DNA from 3 places in the Streptomyces sp. NPDC002742 genome. Region 3 is predicted to be linked to each of the others. Evidence: predicted binding sites of a transcription regulator. Region 3 holds the regulator's gene; each other region holds the start of a gene.
The links. The regulator HrcA, encoded in region 3, represses chaperone genes, less so after heat shock. The targets are predictions, from matches to a motif close to TTNGCACTCNGNNNNNCNGAGTGCNAA.
Positions count from the first base shown of each region.

Region 1 (5,456 bases), on a different contig from region 3:
GCGCGCGCAGCCGCTCGGCGCGGTGCGCCGCCACGGTGGTCCGGGTGGACTGCTCGACCCCGTTGGGGGTGAAGAACATGCGTCCGGCGTCCTCGGCTCCGAACTTCGCCGCCGCCCGCTGCCGCAGCCGTGCCTGTCCGAGGGCCGCCGAGACCAGTTCGGCGGGGTGCTCGCGGCGCAGCCGGGTGGCGACGGCCAGTTCCTGTGCCGGTTCGGTGGCGCGGACCTCGTCGAGCAGGGCGCGGCCCTCGTCGGTGAGGAGGGGGGCGAAGGAGACGTCGTTCACCCGGCCATTGTGGGCCAGTCGGTGGACGGTGTGCTTCCGGCGGCGGTGTCGGGGCCTTCGCCGGGGCCGTGACCTGGGAGGATCCGGCTCCATGCGACCCGTACGACAAAATGATAAAAACGGCGCAAACGGGGCCGGTGTGCGCTGGGGGGTGGGCGTGCTCGCCCTCGCCCTCCTCCTCTCCGGCTGTGCCGGGACCGGCGCGGGCGCGGGTGCCGACACCGCCGAACCGGTTCACGGCGGGCTGGGCGCCGCCGGGCCCGCCCACGGGCCGCGGGCCGGACTCGGGGAGCCCGCCGCCCGCGCCCTCGCCGCGTACGCCTCCCGGCTCCGCTCGACGCAGGCCCGCAGCGCCGCTGTCGCCAGGCGCTGGGGGCTGGCCGAGGTGCCGCTGGCACCCCCGGCGCCGCCCGCCAGGAAGCCGGTCATCGAGGCCCGCGAGGGCTTCGAGGTGGACGACCAGGAGGAGCTGGGGCTGCCGCCCGTCTTCACGACCGTCCCCACCAAGGACAAGGTCGTCTTCCTCACCGTCGACGACGGCGAGGAGAAGGACCCCGCGTTCCTGCGGATGATGAGCGACCTGAGGATCCCGTACACCGCCTTCCTCAGCGACTACCTCGTCAAGGACGACTACGGGTACTTCCGGAAGATGCGCGACCGCGGCATCACGCTCGACAACCACACGCTGCACCACCCCTACATGCCCGCACTCTCCTACGCGCGCCAGAAGCACGAGATCTGCGGCATGCAGGACGTGATGGAGAAGCAGTTCGGCAGGCGCCCGACCGTCTTCCGCCCGCCGTACGGCAACTACGACCAGGACACCCTGCGCGCCGCGAAGTCCTGCGGCATCAAGTACGCGCCCATCTGGAACGAGGAGGTCTTCGTCGACCACTGGGAGTACCGCGAGGAGGACCAGGACCTGCACCCCGGCGACATCGTCCTCACCCATTTCCAGGGCCGCGAGGAATGGAAGGGCACCATGCCCGACATGGTCCGCCGATTCCTGAGGACGGTCACCGCCAAGGGGTACGCGGTCGCACGCCTGGAGGACTACCTGTGAGGCTGCGGGTGCCGGCCGCCGGGCTGCTCGTGGCGGCACTGCTCAGCGGCTGCGCGCAGTCCGTCGACCCCATCGAGCGACTCGGCAAGAAGGCGGCCCAGGGGGTGCGTCCACAGGAGTCGGCGTACCGCCGCTGGGGTCTGGCCGCCCCGCTCTCCCCGGCGCCGAAGGTGGCCGCCCGGACCGCCGCGCGCACCGCGGGTCCGGGACTCCCGCCCGTCGTGGACCAGGTGCGCACCCGCGACAAGGTGGTCTTCCTGACGTACGACGACGGGGCGGAGCGCGATCCCCGGTTCGTCGACATGGTCCGCGAACTGCGGCTGCCGGTCAGCATGTTCCTCACGGACAGCGTCGTCGGGCCGGGATACGGGCACTTCGCCCGGCTGCGCGCGGTCGGCGCGAGCGTCCAGAACCACACTCTCGACCACGCGTCCCTGCGGGGTCTGCCCTACGCCGGTCAGCGTGCCGAGATCTGCGGACAGCAGGACAAGCTCAGACGGCGCTTCGGTGTCCGGCCCCGGCTGCTGCGGCCCCCGTACGGCAGGTTCGACGAGACCACCCTGCGCGCCGCCGCCGACTGCGGGGTCGCCGCGATCGTCCTCGGCCGGGCGGCCGACGCGCACCGGCTCCGGCCGGGCGACATCCTCACCGGCTTCGGCGAACCGAATCTCACGGACGCCACGCTCCGGCTGCTCCGCCGGATCCAGCGGGAGGGCTTCACTCCGGCGCGGCTGGAGAACTACCTCTGACCAGGAGGCGGCTGGAGAGCCACCTCCAGGAACCCGCCGTTCGGCCGGCGGGCGACTTTCAGGGGGTCACCGTTCGGTGCGGCTGGAGCGCGACGTTCAGGAGCCCGCCTTCCGGCGCGGCCGGAGAGCCACCTCCAGGGGGCCGCCGTTCGGTGCCGTCCGGCGCCGTTCGGGCCACGCCACGCCCACGCCTTTGGCACTCCGCTTGACCGAGTGCTAATCGCAGTCATAGTCTCAGGTCTGGCACTCCCCCCTGGAGAGTGCCAATAGCGACAGGCAGGTCCGGCACCCGCGACGACGGATCCACCTGGTCGCCACCTCAGACAGTTAACCCCGTGAGATCTCCGAAGGGGGAGGTCGGATCGTGACGACCACCAGCTCCAAGGTTGCCATCAAGCCGCTCGAGGACCGCATTGTGGTCCAGCCGCTCGACGCCGAGCAGACCACGGCCTCTGGCCTGGTCATCCCGGACACGGCCAAGGAGAAGCCCCAGGAGGGCGTCGTCCTTGCCGTGGGTCCGGGTCGCTTCGAGGACGGTAACCGTCTTCCGCTCGACGTCACCGTCGGCGACGTCGTGCTCTACAGCAAGTACGGCGGCACCGAGGTGAAGTACAACGGCGAGGAGTACCTCGTCCTCTCGGCCCGCGACGTGCTCGCGATCATCGAGAAGTAATTCACCTGGTAAGGGAGTTCGGGGTCAGTCCCCGGACAACCCCGCACCAAGCATTGCAGTGAACTGCGCCCCTGGCCCCCGCTACCTATATGAACCGGGCGCTGGGGGCGCCGTTCGTTTCTCCCAAGTTTTCCGAGAGGGCTGAACCGCTCCCATGGCGAAGATCCTGAAGTTCGACGAGGACGCCCGTCGCGCCCTTGAGCGCGGCGTCAACAAGCTTGCCGACACGGTGAAGGTGACGATCGGCCCCAAGGGCCGCAACGTCGTCATCGACAAGAAGTTCGGCGCCCCCACCATCACCAACGACGGCGTGACCATCGCCCGCGAGGTCGAGCTCGACGACCCGTTCGAGAACCTCGGCGCGCAGCTGGTGAAGGAGGTGGCGACCAAGACCAACGACATCGCGGGTGACGGTACGACCACCGCCACCGTGCTGGCCCAGGCGCTCGTCCGCGAGGGCCTGCGCAACGTCGCCGCCGGCGCGTCGCCCGCCCTCCTGAAGAAGGGCATCGACGCCGCGGTCAAGGCCGTCTCCGAGGAGCTCCTCGCGACGGCCCGCCCGATCGACGACAAGTCCGACATCGCCGCCGTGGCCGGGCTCTCCGCCCAGGACAGCCAGGTCGGCGAGCTCATCGCCGAGGCGATGGACAAGGTCGGCAAGGACGGTGTCATCACCGTCGAGGAGTCCAACACCTTCGGTCTGGAGCTGGACTTCACCGAGGGCATGGCCTTCGACAAGGGCTACCTGTCCCCGTACATGGTGTCCGACCAGGAGCGTATGGAGGCCGTCCTCGACGACCCGTACATCCTCATCCACCAGGGCAAGATCAGCTCCATCCAGGACCTGCTGCCGCTGCTGGAGAAGGTCATCCAGTCGAACGCCTCCAAGCCGCTGCTGATCATCGCCGAGGACGTCGAGGGCGAGGCCCTGTCGACCCTGGTCGTGAACAAGATCCGCGGCACGTTCAACGCCGTCGCCGTGAAGGCCCCCGGCTTCGGTGACCGCCGCAAGGCCATGCTCGGCGACATCGCCACCCTCACCGGTGGTCAGGTCATCGCCGAGGAGGTCGGCCTCAAGCTCGACCAGGTCGGCCTGGACGTGCTGGGCAGCGCCCGCCGCGTGACCGTCACCAAGGACGACACCACGATCGTCGACGGTGGCGGCAGCTCCGACGAGGTCCTCGGCCGCGTCAACCAGATCAAGGCCGAGATCGAGAACACCGACTCCGACTGGGACCGCGAGAAGCTCCAGGAGCGCCTCGCGAAGCTGGCCGGCGGCGTGTGCGTGATCAAGGTCGGCGCCGCCACCGAGGTGGAGCTCAAGGAGAAGAAGCACCGTCTGGAGGACGCCATCTCCGCGACCCGCGCCGCGGTCGAGGAGGGCATCGTCTCCGGTGGTGGCTCCGCGCTCGTCCACGCCGTGAAGGTCCTCGAGGGCAACCTCGGCAAGACCGGCGACGAGGCCACGGGTGTCGCGGTCGTCCGCAAGGCCGCCGTCGAGCCGCTGCGCTGGATCGCCGAGAACTCCGGCCTTGAGGGTTACGTCATCACCTCGAAGGTCGCCGAGCTCGACAAGGGCCAGGGCTTCAACGCCGCCACCGGTGAGTACGGCGACCTGGTCAAGGCCGGCGTCATCGACCCGGTCAAGGTCACCCGCTCCGCCCTGGAGAACGCCGCCTCCATCGCCTCCCTGCTCCTCACGACCGAGACCCTGGTCGTCGAGAAGCCGGCCGAGGACGAGGGCGACGCCGGTCACGGCGGCCACGGGCACTCCCACTGAGTACACACCAGTGGGTCATGAGCCGGCACTGACGTCTCTCACCGGGGATGTTGTCTGCTGAATCGGGCCCGACAGCACGTCGCCCCGCCGCTTGCGGCGGGGCGACGTGCTGTTTGAGCGGGCGGATGTACACCGGGCGGGCGGCTGGAGTCGAGGCGGTTGTTCCCGACGTCCGCAGCGGCCGAGGCCTGAATCGATCGACGGTCAAGAGCCTCACCCTGCGAACCGGCGAGGTGCTCGACGTGACAGAGGACGTGACCGGGGCCGGTGCGATTACGGTCGACGTCTCCATCGTGAAGTGGGCGCCGGACGCGATCAACAGCAGACCGGGTGTCGTCGTGGCAACGGCAGGTTCGTGAAGTAGTCACGGTGTGCGTCCGGCCCGGGTGCCGGTCCGGGCCGGACGGCCCTTCGGGGCCACGGAGAGCACCGCCCACACGACTTTGCCGGGCGCGGCCGGTGTGCCGGGCCGGGGAGCGACGCCCCAGTTCTCGGCCAGCGCCGCCACGATGGCCAGGCCACGCCCGCCGTCCGTGAGCGGTCGGCCGTCCAGGAGTGGCTCCTGAACCGGCAGCCGCTCCCCGCGTACGTCGGTGACCTCCACGCGGACGTGCCCCGTGCCGTCGTCCCGGCTGAGCCGCAGCTCGGCGTCACGGCCGGGGACCCGGCTGTGGGTGACGGCGTTCGCGGCCAGCTCGGCGACGATCAGCTCCACGGTGTCGTGCAGCGGGCTGCCGTAGGCCCAGCCCCAGAGATCCATCTGGTGGGAGGCGAGACGGCGGGCCAAGCGGGCGCCCCGAGGGGTGGCGCTGAAGCGGAGGACGAAGGCGGTCATGACTCGAAGATCGCGCCTCTGGGGAGGCTCTGACCAGGTATGACGCCCCTACAGAGGGCATCTGTAGGGG
Region 1 is NZ_JBIAQF010000010.1:135,200-140,655, forward strand. It holds gene ACFYW8_RS19705 (methyltransferase domain-containing protein) at 1-286, opposite strand, end outside; gene ACFYW8_RS19710 (polysaccharide deacetylase family protein) at 378-1,349, shown strand; gene ACFYW8_RS19715 (polysaccharide deacetylase family protein) at 1,346-2,098, shown strand; gene groES (co-chaperone GroES) at 2,463-2,771, shown strand; gene groL (chaperonin GroEL) at 2,926-4,551, shown strand; gene ACFYW8_RS19730 (ATP-binding protein) at 4,916-5,386, opposite strand.
Region 1: groES (co-chaperone GroES) is a predicted target of HrcA. The motif match lies at 2,292-2,318, and genes of this name have one in related genera.

Region 2 (5,456 bases), on a different contig from region 3:
TAGCCGACGGGGAACGGGAGCTGTTCGAGCAGCGAGCGGCGGGCCGCGTACTCGCCGCCGAGCGGCTGGACGAAGCCCGCGAGCTGCGGCCAGTGCATGTTCAGCAGGGGGCGGGCCATCAGCTCGGTGACCCGGCCGCCCTGGCCGGTGGCGCCGCCGAGTGGACGGTCGTACATGGCCTTGACCAGATCGACGCCGGGTTCGGTGAGCAGCGGGCCCACGATCCCGGAGACGAAGTCGGAAGAGAACTCCTTGAGGTCCGCGTCGATGAAACAGACGATGTCCCCGCTCGTCACGAGCAGCGACCTCCACAGCACCTCGCCCTTGCCGGGCACGGCCGGGATCCGCGGGAGGATGTCGTCGCGGTGCACGACGCGCGCGCCCGCGGCGGCGGCGACCGCGGAGGTGCGGTCCGTGGAGCCCGAGTCGACGACGACGATCTCGTCGACGAGGGGCACCTGCTGCATCAGGTCGTGGCGGATGATCGCGACGATCTCGCCGACCGTCTCCTCCTCGTTGAGCGCGGGCAGTACGACGCTGACCGTCGAACCGCTGACGCGTTTCGCGGCCATGAGCCTGTGGAGCGGGCGGTCGGTCACGGACCAGGAGCGTGTGCTCAGCCAGCTTTCGACGTCTTTCAGCACGGTCTGCGGCTCCTCACTGTCTGATCACACGCTCTCATCGGCGTGCCCGCTGCGGCCAGCGGCAGATCGATTGCCGTCGTCTCGCGGTTCGGACGACTATCTCAACTGTCCTGGCCTTCGGTTACAGTCTTGAACAACGCGGATGACCATCGCATGTCCTGGATCATCGGCATGTATCGCGTTCAACAGTTCAACAATCAAATACCGCTCATCCAGAGGGGCAGAGGGATACGGCCCGATGAAGCCCCGGCAACCCTCCAGCCGGTCTCGTACCGATCGATGTCGATCGCGTCGCGAGGCTCCCGGCTAGGGAAGGTGCCAAATCCGTCTCACGGCGAAGTGCGTCGTGAGGAAGATGAGGAAAGGGCCTCGCCTCCATGGCTGCGCAGACAGATGCAAGTACCACGAACTCCGCCGACGCGGTGGATCTCGGCCCGGCCGCGGCGCTTTCCTGCCGCGAGTGCGGACACCGCGTCCCACTCGGCCCGGTCTTCGCCTGCGAGGAGTGTTTCGGCCCGCTGGAGATCGCCTACGACTTCTCGGCCTACGAGACCGAAGAGCTCCGTAAGCGCATCGAAGCGGGACCCGCGAACATCTGGCGCTACGCGCCCCTCCTGCCCGTCCCCGCGGACGTGGCGGACAAGCCGAACATCAATCCCGGCTGGACCAAGCTCGTCCAGGCCGACAACCTGGCCCGCGAGCTCGGTGTCGAGGCCGGAAAGCTCTTCGTCAAGGACGACTCCGGCAACCCGACGCACTCCTTCAAGGACCGCGTCGTCGCCCAGGCCATCGAAGCCGCCCGCGCCTTCGGCTTCACCACCCTCTCCTGCTCCTCGACCGGCAACCTCGCCGGCGCCGTGGGCGCCGCGGCGGCCCGCGCCGGCTTCCGCTCCTGCGTGTTCATCCCGCACGACCTGGAGCAGGGCAAGGTCGTCATGGCCGCGGTCTACGGCGGCGAGCTCGTCGGCATCCAGGGCAACTACGACGACGTGAACCGCTTCTGCTCCGAGCTGATCGGCGACCCGGCCGGCGAGGGCTGGGGCTTCGTCAACGTCAACCTGCGGCCGTACTACGCCGAGGGCTCCAAGACGCTGGCCTACGAGATCTGTGAACAGCTCGGCTGGAAGCTGCCGGACCAGCTCGTCGTGCCGATCGCCTCCGGCTCCCAGCTCACGAAGATCGACAAGGGTCTCCAGGAGCTCGTCAAGCTCGGGCTCGTCGAGGACAAGCCGTACAAGATCTTCGGCGCCCAGGCCGAGGGCTGCTCCCCGGTGTCCGTCGCCTACAAGGCCGGTCACGACGTCGTACGGCCGCAGAAGCCGGACACCATCGCCAAGTCGCTCGCCATCGGCAACCCCGCGGACGGGCCGTACGTGCTCGACATCGCCCGGCGCACCGGCGGCGCGGTGGAGGACGTGAACGACGAGCAGATCGTCGACGCGATCAAGCTGCTCGCGCGCACCGAGGGCATCTTCGCGGAGACGGCCGGCGGGGTGACCGTCGGCGTCACCCGCAAGCTGATCGAGAACGGTCTCCTCGACCCGGCCCTCACCACGGTCGTGCTGAACACCGGCGACGGCCTCAAGACCCTGGACGCGGTGGCCTCGGACACCGGACTGACCGCGACCATCCGTCCGAACCTCGACTCCTTCCGAGAGGCTGGCCTCGCATCATGAGCGTCAACGTCCGCATCCCCACCATCCTGCGCACCTACACCGGCGGCGCCGCCGAGGTGACAGCCGAGGGCACGACCCTCGCCGAGGTCATCACCGACCTGGAGAAGAACCACACGGGCATCGCCGCGCGCGTTCTGGACGACCAGGGCAAGCTGCGCCGCTTCGTCAACGTGTACGTCAACGACGACGACGTGAGGTTCGAGCAGGGTCTCGAAACGGCGACCCCGGACGGTGTGGGCGTCTCGATCATTCCGGCCGTCGCCGGAGGCTGATCGTTACCCTCGGTAATGCCGAACACGCTGAGTTCATCGAATTGCCCCCTCCGTGAGAGAAACGGAGGGGGCAATTCTGCATGGTTGAACGCGCTAGGGTTGGGGAAGTCGCTCCGCTTTCGCTGTCGGTTTCATGCCGGGCGCATATGAGTACCCGTTCGGCGGCCGACAAGAAGTAGCCAAACTGCCTCGCCTTTATGGGCCGTTTATGGCATTTACGGGGCCCGACTTGCCCTGAATCATTGCGGGTTCTCCGTATATCATTGATCAGCCATGCCCAGAATTCTCGTCCGATTGACCTGTTGCAGAGGGCAGTTGGACAGATACATTCAGCCGCGGTCGACGCGTTCCGGCGCACACCCCCAACCGTTGGGGGGTGAGGTCTGACCCGGATCCGCGAAGTGTGGATCTGTGCAAGGGCCAGTAATAGGGGAGTTAGGCATGGCTCAGGGCACCGTCAAGTGGTTCAACGCGGAGAAGGGGTACGGCTTCATCGCGGTCGACGGTGGTGCGGACGTCTTCGTGCACTACAGCGCGATTCAGATGGACGGCTACCGCACCCTTGAAGAGGGTCAGCGAGTGGAGTTCGAAATCTCGCAGGGCCAGAAGGGTCCGCAGGCGGACATGGTCAAACTCGCCGTCTAGTCCGGGCGCGAACGGCCACCGACGCACTCACGCCGAGGGGCCCGCATCCCACCAGGGATGCGGGCCCCTCGTGCGTCCCCGACGGCCTCCCCCTCATCTCGTGCGCGCCCGCGCGCCCGCGCGTGCCCCCTGTGCGGGCGCGCACGAGAGGCCGCCTCTGTGACTCGTGCGGAGGCCGCTCGCCGGGCCTGTTTTCGCGAGAGGCGCTTGCGCCCGCCCGTCACCCGACCACCACCCCCCAACGAGCTCGCTTCGCGAGCACACCTTGCACTCGACGGGGTCGAGTGCTAATCATTGGCGTTAGCACTCTCCCAGTGAGAGTGACAGAACTTGGATCGGGCCAGTGAGGCCCGCGGGCCTGTGGGGCAAGGAACCACAAGGCTTGCAGGCCGTCCGTCGCGGGCGCGGGCACGATCCGGAGAAATCCACCCCGTCCGGGAGGACCACTTCACATGGCCAAGATCATCGCGTTCGACGAGGAGGCACGGCGCGGTCTCGAGCGCGGGATGAACCAGCTCGCCGACGCCGTCAAGGTCACCCTCGGCCCCAAGGGCCGTAACGTCGTCCTCGAGAAGAAGTGGGGCGCGCCCACGATCACCAACGATGGTGTTTCCATCGCCAAGGAGATCGAGCTCGAGGACCCGTACGAGAAGATCGGCGCCGAGCTGGTCAAGGAAGTCGCCAAGAAGACGGACGACGTCGCCGGCGACGGTACGACCACGGCGACCGTGCTGGCCCAGGCGCTCGTGCGCGAGGGTCTGCGCAACGTCGCCGCCGGCGCCAACCCGATGGCTCTCAAGCGCGGTATCGAGAAGGCCGTCGAGGCCGTCTCCGGTGCCCTCCTCGAGCAGGCCAAGGATGTCGAGACCAAGGAGCAGATCGCTTCCACGGCCTCCATCTCCGCCGCCGACACCCAGATCGGCGAGCTCATCGCCGAGGCGATGGACAAGGTCGGCAAGGAAGGCGTCATCACCGTCGAGGAGTCCCAGACCTTCGGTCTGGAGCTGGAGCTCACCGAGGGTATGCGCTTCGACAAGGGCTACATCTCGGCGTACTTCGCCACCGACATGGAGCGTATGGAGGCCGTCCTCGACGACCCGTACATCCTGATCGCGAACTCCAAGATCGCGAACGTCAAGGACCTGCTCCCGCTCCTCGAGAAGGTCATGCAGGGCGGCAAGCCGCTGCTGATCATCGCCGAGGACGTCGAGGGCGAGGCCCTGTCGACCCTGGTCGTCAACAAGATCCGTGGCACCTTCAAGTCCGTCGCCGTCAAGGCTCCGGGCTTCGGTGACCGCCGCAAGGCCATGCTCGGCGACATCGCCATCCTCACGGGCGGCGAGGTCATCTCCGAGGAGGTCGGCCTCAAGCTGGAGAACGCGGGTCTGGACCTGCTGGGCCGTGCCCGCAAGGTCGTCATCACCAAGGACGAGACCACGATCGTCGACGGCTCCGGCTCTGCCGACCAGGTCGCCGGCCGGGTCAACCAGATCCGTGCCGAGATCGAGAACTCCGACTCGGACTACGACCGCGAGAAGCTCCAGGAGCGTCTGGCGAAGCTGGCCGGCGGCGTGGCCGTCATCAAGGCCGGTGCCGCCACCGAGGTCGAGCTCAAGGAGCGCAAGCACCGCATCGAGGACGCCGTTCGCAACGCGAAGGCGGCCGTCGAGGAGGGCATCGTCGCCGGTGGTGGCGTGGCCCTGCTCCAGGCTTCCTCGGTCTTCGAGAAGCTCGAGCTCACGGGTGACGAGGCGACCGGCGCCAACGCCGTGCGTCTCGCCCTGGAGGCCCCGCTCAAGCAGATCGCCGTCAACGGTGGTCTCGAGGGTGGCGTCATCGTCGAGAAGGTGCGCAACCTGCCCGTCGGTCACGGCCTGAACGCCGCGACCGGTGAGTACGTCGACATGATCGCCGAAGGCATCATCGACCCGGCGAAGGTGACGCGCTCTGCCCTGCAGAACGCCGCCTCCATCGCCGCGCTGTTCCTGACCACCGAGGCCGTCATCGCCGACAAGCCGGAGAAGGCCTCCGCGGCCGCTCCGGGCGGCATGCCGGGCGGTGACATGGACTTCTGATCGACCCCGGTCGATCATCGTCCTGACGTTCCGAGGGCGGCACTCCCCGCAAGGGGGGTGCCGCCCTCGGGCGTTTCCCGTTCTTCCCGCTCTCCCTTCCCGCTCTCCGCGTGCTCCGCGTTTTCTGCGGGTCCGCCGTGAGCG
Region 2 is NZ_JBIAQF010000005.1:237,006-242,461, reverse strand. It holds gene ACFYW8_RS10455 (glucosyl-3-phosphoglycerate synthase) at 1-644, opposite strand, end outside; SAM riboswitch class I at 850-1,006, shown strand; gene thrC (threonine synthase) at 1,022-2,320, shown strand; gene ACFYW8_RS10445 (MoaD/ThiS family protein) at 2,317-2,592, shown strand; gene ACFYW8_RS10440 (cold-shock protein) at 3,034-3,237, shown strand; gene groL (chaperonin GroEL) at 3,690-5,312, shown strand.
Region 2: groL (chaperonin GroEL) is a predicted target of HrcA. The motif match lies at 3,538-3,564, and genes of this name have one in related genera.

Region 3 (5,456 bases):
GGCGGCTTCAACCGGATCTCCTTCGGCATGCAGAGCGCCCGGCAGCACGTCCTGAAGGTGCTCGACCGTACGCACACCCCCGGCCGCCCCGAGGCCTGTGTGGCCGAGGCCCGCGCGGCCGGCTTCGCACATGTGAACCTGGATCTGATCTACGGCACACCGGGGGAGTCGGACGACGACTGGCGGGCGTCGCTCGAAGCGGCCCTCGGCGCGGGCCCCGATCACATCTCCGCGTACGCGCTCATCGTCGAGGAGGGCACGCAGCTCGCGCGCCGCATCCGGCGCGGCGAGGTCCCCATGACGGACGACGACGTGCACGCGGACCGCTATCTCATCGCGGACGAGGTGATGTCGGCGGCGGGCTTCGACTGGTACGAGGTGTCGAACTGGGCCACCTCCGAAGCCGGCCGCTGTCTGCACAACGAGCTCTACTGGCGGGGCGCCGACTGGTGGGGCGCGGGCCCCGGCGCGCACAGCCACGTGGGCGGTGTTCGCTGGTGGAACGTGAAACATCCGGGGGCGTACGCGGCCGCGCTGGCCTCGGGCCGCTCGCCGGGCGCGGGGCGCGAGCTGCTGTCGGACGAGGACCGCAGGGTCGAGCGGATCCTGCTCGAACTGCGGCTGCGCGAGGGCTGCCCGATCTCCCTGCTCCGCCCCGACGGGCTCGCGGCCTCCCGCCGTGCCCTGTCCGAAGGGCTCCTCGAAGCCGGTCCGTACGACGCCGGACGCGCCGTTCTCACCCTGCGAGGGCGGCTGCTGGCGGATGCCGTCGTCCGGGATCTGGTGGACTGAACACCGTCGCCCGCCCGCTCCCGCCCCGTCGCGGCGGGGGGCAGCCGACGCGGGCGCGGGAACGCGGGCGCGGGAACGCCGGTCCGATGGTGTGCGCGTGCTGTTCGCGTGCCGTCCTCATGCCGTCCGGGTGCGGCGATGCCCGGCTGGGGCGGCTCGGGCCGGGCCGTCGGTCATCGAGTCGGTAAGTCGGGCCCGGCCGGTCCCGGAGCCCCGTCACTCCGGAGCCGTGACGAAGTCGATCAGTTCCTCCACCCGGCCCAGGAGTTCCGGCTCCAGGTCCTTGTACGAGCGGACCCGGGACAGGATGTGCTGCCAGGCCGCGCCGGTGTTCTCCGGCCAGCCCAGGGCCCGGCACACGCCCGTCTTCCAGTCCTGGCCGCGCGGGACCCGGGGCCAGCGCGGGATGCCCACGGAGGACGGCTTCACGGCCTCCCAGACGTCGATGTACGGGTGCCCGAGCACCAGGGCGTGCTCGCTCGTGACCGCCTCGGCGATCCGGGACTCCTTCGAACCGGGGACCAGATGGTCGACGAGGACGCCGAGCCGGGCGTCCGGGCCCGGGCCGAACGCGGCGACGATCGCCGGGAGGTCGTCGACGCCCTCCAGGTACTCCACGACGACGCCCTCGACGCGCAGGTCGTCGCCCCAGACCCGCTCGACCAGTTCGGCGTCGTGGCGGCCCTCCACGTAGATGCGTCCGGCCCGCGCGACCCGGGCGCGGGCGCCGGGCACCGCCACCGAACCGGACGCCGTACGGCTCGGGCGTACCGGCGCCGAAGCCGTCGGGCGCACCAGCGTCACGACCCTGCCCTCCAGGAGGAAGCCGCGCGGTTCCAGCGGGAACACCCGGTGCTTGCCGAAGCGGTCCTCCAGGGTCACCGTGCCGGCCTCGCAGTGGATCACCGCGCCGCAGAAACCGGTGCCGGGCTCCTCGACCACCAGACCCGGGTCCGCCGGGACCTCGGGCACGGGCCGGGGCTTCTTCCACGGCGGGGTCAGGTCCGGAGAGTACTGGCGCATTCGGATGACGATAGGAGAAGCCCGGCGGTGATCACCGCGACACGCCGGAACCCGCCGCGCCGAAACGCCCGGCCAGGGCGTCCCGCTGGGCGCGTACGAACGCGGCGTCCACGACCGCCCCGTGGCCGGGAACGTACAGCGCCTCCTCGCCGCCGAGAGCGAGCAGCCGGTCGAGGGCCGCGGGCCAGCGCGACGGCACGGCGTCGGGGCCCGCCTGCGGCTCACCGGACTCCTCGACCAGGTCGCCGCAGAAGACCACCGGCGGGTCGCCCGGCACCACGACCACGAGGTCGTGGGCGGTGTGTCCCTCACCCGTCCGCACCAGCCGGACCTCGACGCCGCCATGGAGCTCCAGGTTCCAGGTGTCCCACACGTACTGCCGGGGACGCACGAGGGTGTCGGCCGCCTCCGCCGCCGCCCGCGGGTCGAGACCGTTGCGCACCGCGTCCGCGCACAGCTCCCCGCGACCGCTCTCGTACACATCGGGCGAGCCGCCCGCGACGAGGATCTCCGCGCCCGCGAACGCCGCGGCGCCGAAGACATGGTCGAAATGCGGGTGGGTGAGCGCGATGTGGGTCACCCGGTGCCCGGCGACGGCCTGCGCCTCCCGGCGCAACCGCGCGCCCTCCGCGAGGCTCGAACCCGCGTCGACCATCAGCGCCGCGCCCTCGCCGACGACGAGCCCGACCGTGCAGTCCCAGTCCGGAAGTCGCCGCCGCCCGACCCTGGGCGCCACCCTTTCCCACCCCAGCTCTTCCCAAGTCAGCCTCATGCGGCGACGCTAGCGGTGACCGGGTGTCGTGCACGACATCGCAGGCCCGCCCTTGCCGGGGTCCTGCCCCACCGCCGTACACTGGGCCGGGGAACGCTGGCACTCCCGTGCGCCGAGTGCCAGACGAAAGCCACGAAGGCCACGAAGACCACCGAGTCGAATTCTGGAGGTGTGCGCGATGCTCAGTGAACGCAGGCTCGAGGTGCTCCGCGCCATCGTCCAGGACTACGTGGGCACCGAGGAACCGGTCGGTTCCAAGGCGCTCACCGAGCGGCACCGGCTGGGGGTATCCCCGGCGACCGTCCGCAACGACATGGCGGCCCTGGAGGACGAGGGCTACATCGCCCAGCCGCACACCAGCGCCGGGCGCATCCCCACGGACAAGGGATACCGGCTCTTCGTCGACAAGCTCGCGGGCGTCAAGCCGATGACCGCGCCCGAGCGGCGGGCCATCCAGAACTTCCTGGACGGCGCCGTCGACCTCGACGACGTCGTCGGGCGGACCGTGCGGCTGCTCGCGCAGCTCACGCGGCAGGTCGCCGTCGTGCAGTACCCCTCGCTGACCCGCTCGACCGTGCGCCATGTCGAGCTGCTGTCACTCGCCCCCGCGCGGGTGATGCTCGTGCTGATCACGGACACCGGCCGGGTCGAGCAGCGCATGATCAACTGTCCGGCACCGTTCGGCGAGACGACGCTGGCCGATCTGCGGGCCCGGCTCAACAGCCGGGTCGCGGGGCGCCCCTTCGCGGACGTCCCACAGCTCGTCCAGGACCTCCCGGACGCCTTCGAGGCGGAGGACCGGGGTACGGTCTCGACGGTGCTCTCCACACTTCTGGAGACACTCGTCGAGGAGACCGAGGAGCGACTGATGATCGGCGGTACCGCCAATCTCACGCGATTCGGACATGACTTCCCTCTCACCATCCGGCCGGTGCTCGAAGCACTGGAGGAGCAGGTTGTGCTCCTCAAGTTGCTTGGAGAGGCCGGGGATTCGAGCATGACCGTGCGAATCGGGCACGAGAACGCGTATGAGGGACTCAACTCCACGTCCGTGGTCTCGGTCGGCTACGGTTCGGGCGGCGAGGCAGTAGCCAAACTCGGCGTGGTCGGCCCGACCCGCATGGATTATCCGGGAACGATGGGAGCGGTACGAGCGGTGGCACGGTACGTCGGACAGATCCTGGCGGAGTCTTAAGTGGCCACGGACTACTACGCCGTACTCGGCGTGCGCCGCGACGCGTCCCAGGACGAGATCAAGAAGGCGTTCCGGAGGCTCGCTCGCGAGCTGCACCCGGACGTCAATCCCGATCCGAAGACGCAGGAGCGGTTCAAAGAGATCAACGCCGCGTACGAGGTGTTGTCGGACCCGCAGAAGAAGCAGGTCTACGACCTCGGTGGCGACCCGCTGTCCCAGCAGGGCGGCGGCGGCGCCGGCGGTTTCGGCGCGGGCGGCTTCGGGAACTTCTCGGACATCATGGACGCGTTCTTCGGCACGGCGTCGCAGCGCGGACCGCGCTCGCGCACCCGCCGGGGCCAGGACGCCATGATCCGGCTGGAGATCGAGCTCGACGAGGCGGCCTTCGGCACCACGAAGGACATCCAGGTCGACACGGCGGTCGTCTGCGGCACCTGCAACGGCGAGGGCGCCGCGCCCGGGACCTCCGCGCAGACCTGTGACATGTGCCGCGGTCGCGGCGAGGTGTCCCAGGTGACGCGGTCGTTCCTCGGCCAGGTCATGACCTCACGGCCGTGTCCGCAGTGCTCGGGCTTCGGCACCGTGGTCCCGACCCCGTGCCACGAGTGCGCGGGCGACGGCCGGGTCCGGTCCCGTCGCACCCTCACGGTCAAGATCCCGGCCGGTGTGGACAACGGCACGCGGATCCAGCTCGCGGGCGAGGGCGAGGTCGGCCCCGGCGGCGGCCCCGCCGGCGACCTGTACGTCGAGATCCACGAGCTGCCGCACTCGACGTTCCAGCGGCGCGGCGACGACCTGCACTGCACGGTCACCCTCCCGATGACCGCGGCGTCCCTCGGCACCAAGGTGCCGCTGGAGACGCTCGACGGCATGGAGGAGGTCGACATCCGTCCGGGCACGCAGTCCGGCCAGTCGATCCCGCTGCACGGCCGGGGCGTCACCCACCTGCGCGGTGGCGGCCGCGGCGACCTCATCGTGCACGTCGAGGTCACCACGCCGACCAAGCTCGACCCGGAACAGGAGCGGGTGCTGCGCGAGCTCGCCAAGCTGCGTGGCGAGGAGCGGCCCACCGGTCAGTTCCAGCCCGGTCAGCAGGGGCTCTTCTCCCGGCTGAAGGACGCCTTCAACGGCCGCTGATCCAGGCCGGGCGCGGGGTGGCACGGCCACCCCGCGCCCGGCCGTTCCGGTGGCCAGCCGGGCGGACGGCCGGATTCGGACTTGTCCTGGGGACGTGACAACATGCCGTCATGTCCTCCGCGCTGACCGATCTCTTCCCTCACCCGATCGTGCAGGCTCCCATGGCGGGCGGCGTCTCCGTCCCGCAGCTCGCGGCAGCCGTGTCCGAGGCCGGGGGGCTCGGTTTCCTCGCCGCCGGGTACAAGACGGCCGACGGCATGTACCAGGAGATCAAGCAGCTGCGCGGGCTGACCGGTCGTCCCTTCGGCGTCAACCTGCTCATGCCGCAGCCCGAGTACGCGGACGCCGGCACCGTCGAGGTGTACGCCAACCAGCTCGCGGGTGAGGCCGCCTGGTACGAGACCGAGCTCGGCGACCCGGACAGCGGCCGCGACGACGGCTACGACGCCAAGCTCGCCGTCCTCCTCGACAACCCGGTGGCGGTGGTCTCCTTCCACTTCGGCGTACCGAGCCAGGACGTGCTGGACTCCCTGCGCC
Region 3 is NZ_JBIAQF010000012.1:275,829-281,284, reverse strand. It holds gene hemW (radical SAM family heme chaperone HemW) at 1-792, shown strand, start outside; gene ACFYW8_RS23490 (DUF3097 domain-containing protein) at 1,009-1,815, opposite strand; gene ACFYW8_RS23485 (MBL fold metallo-hydrolase) at 1,847-2,587, opposite strand; gene hrcA (heat-inducible transcriptional repressor HrcA) at 2,766-3,782, shown strand; gene dnaJ (molecular chaperone DnaJ) at 3,783-4,919, shown strand; gene ACFYW8_RS23470 (nitronate monooxygenase) at 5,030-5,456, shown strand, end outside.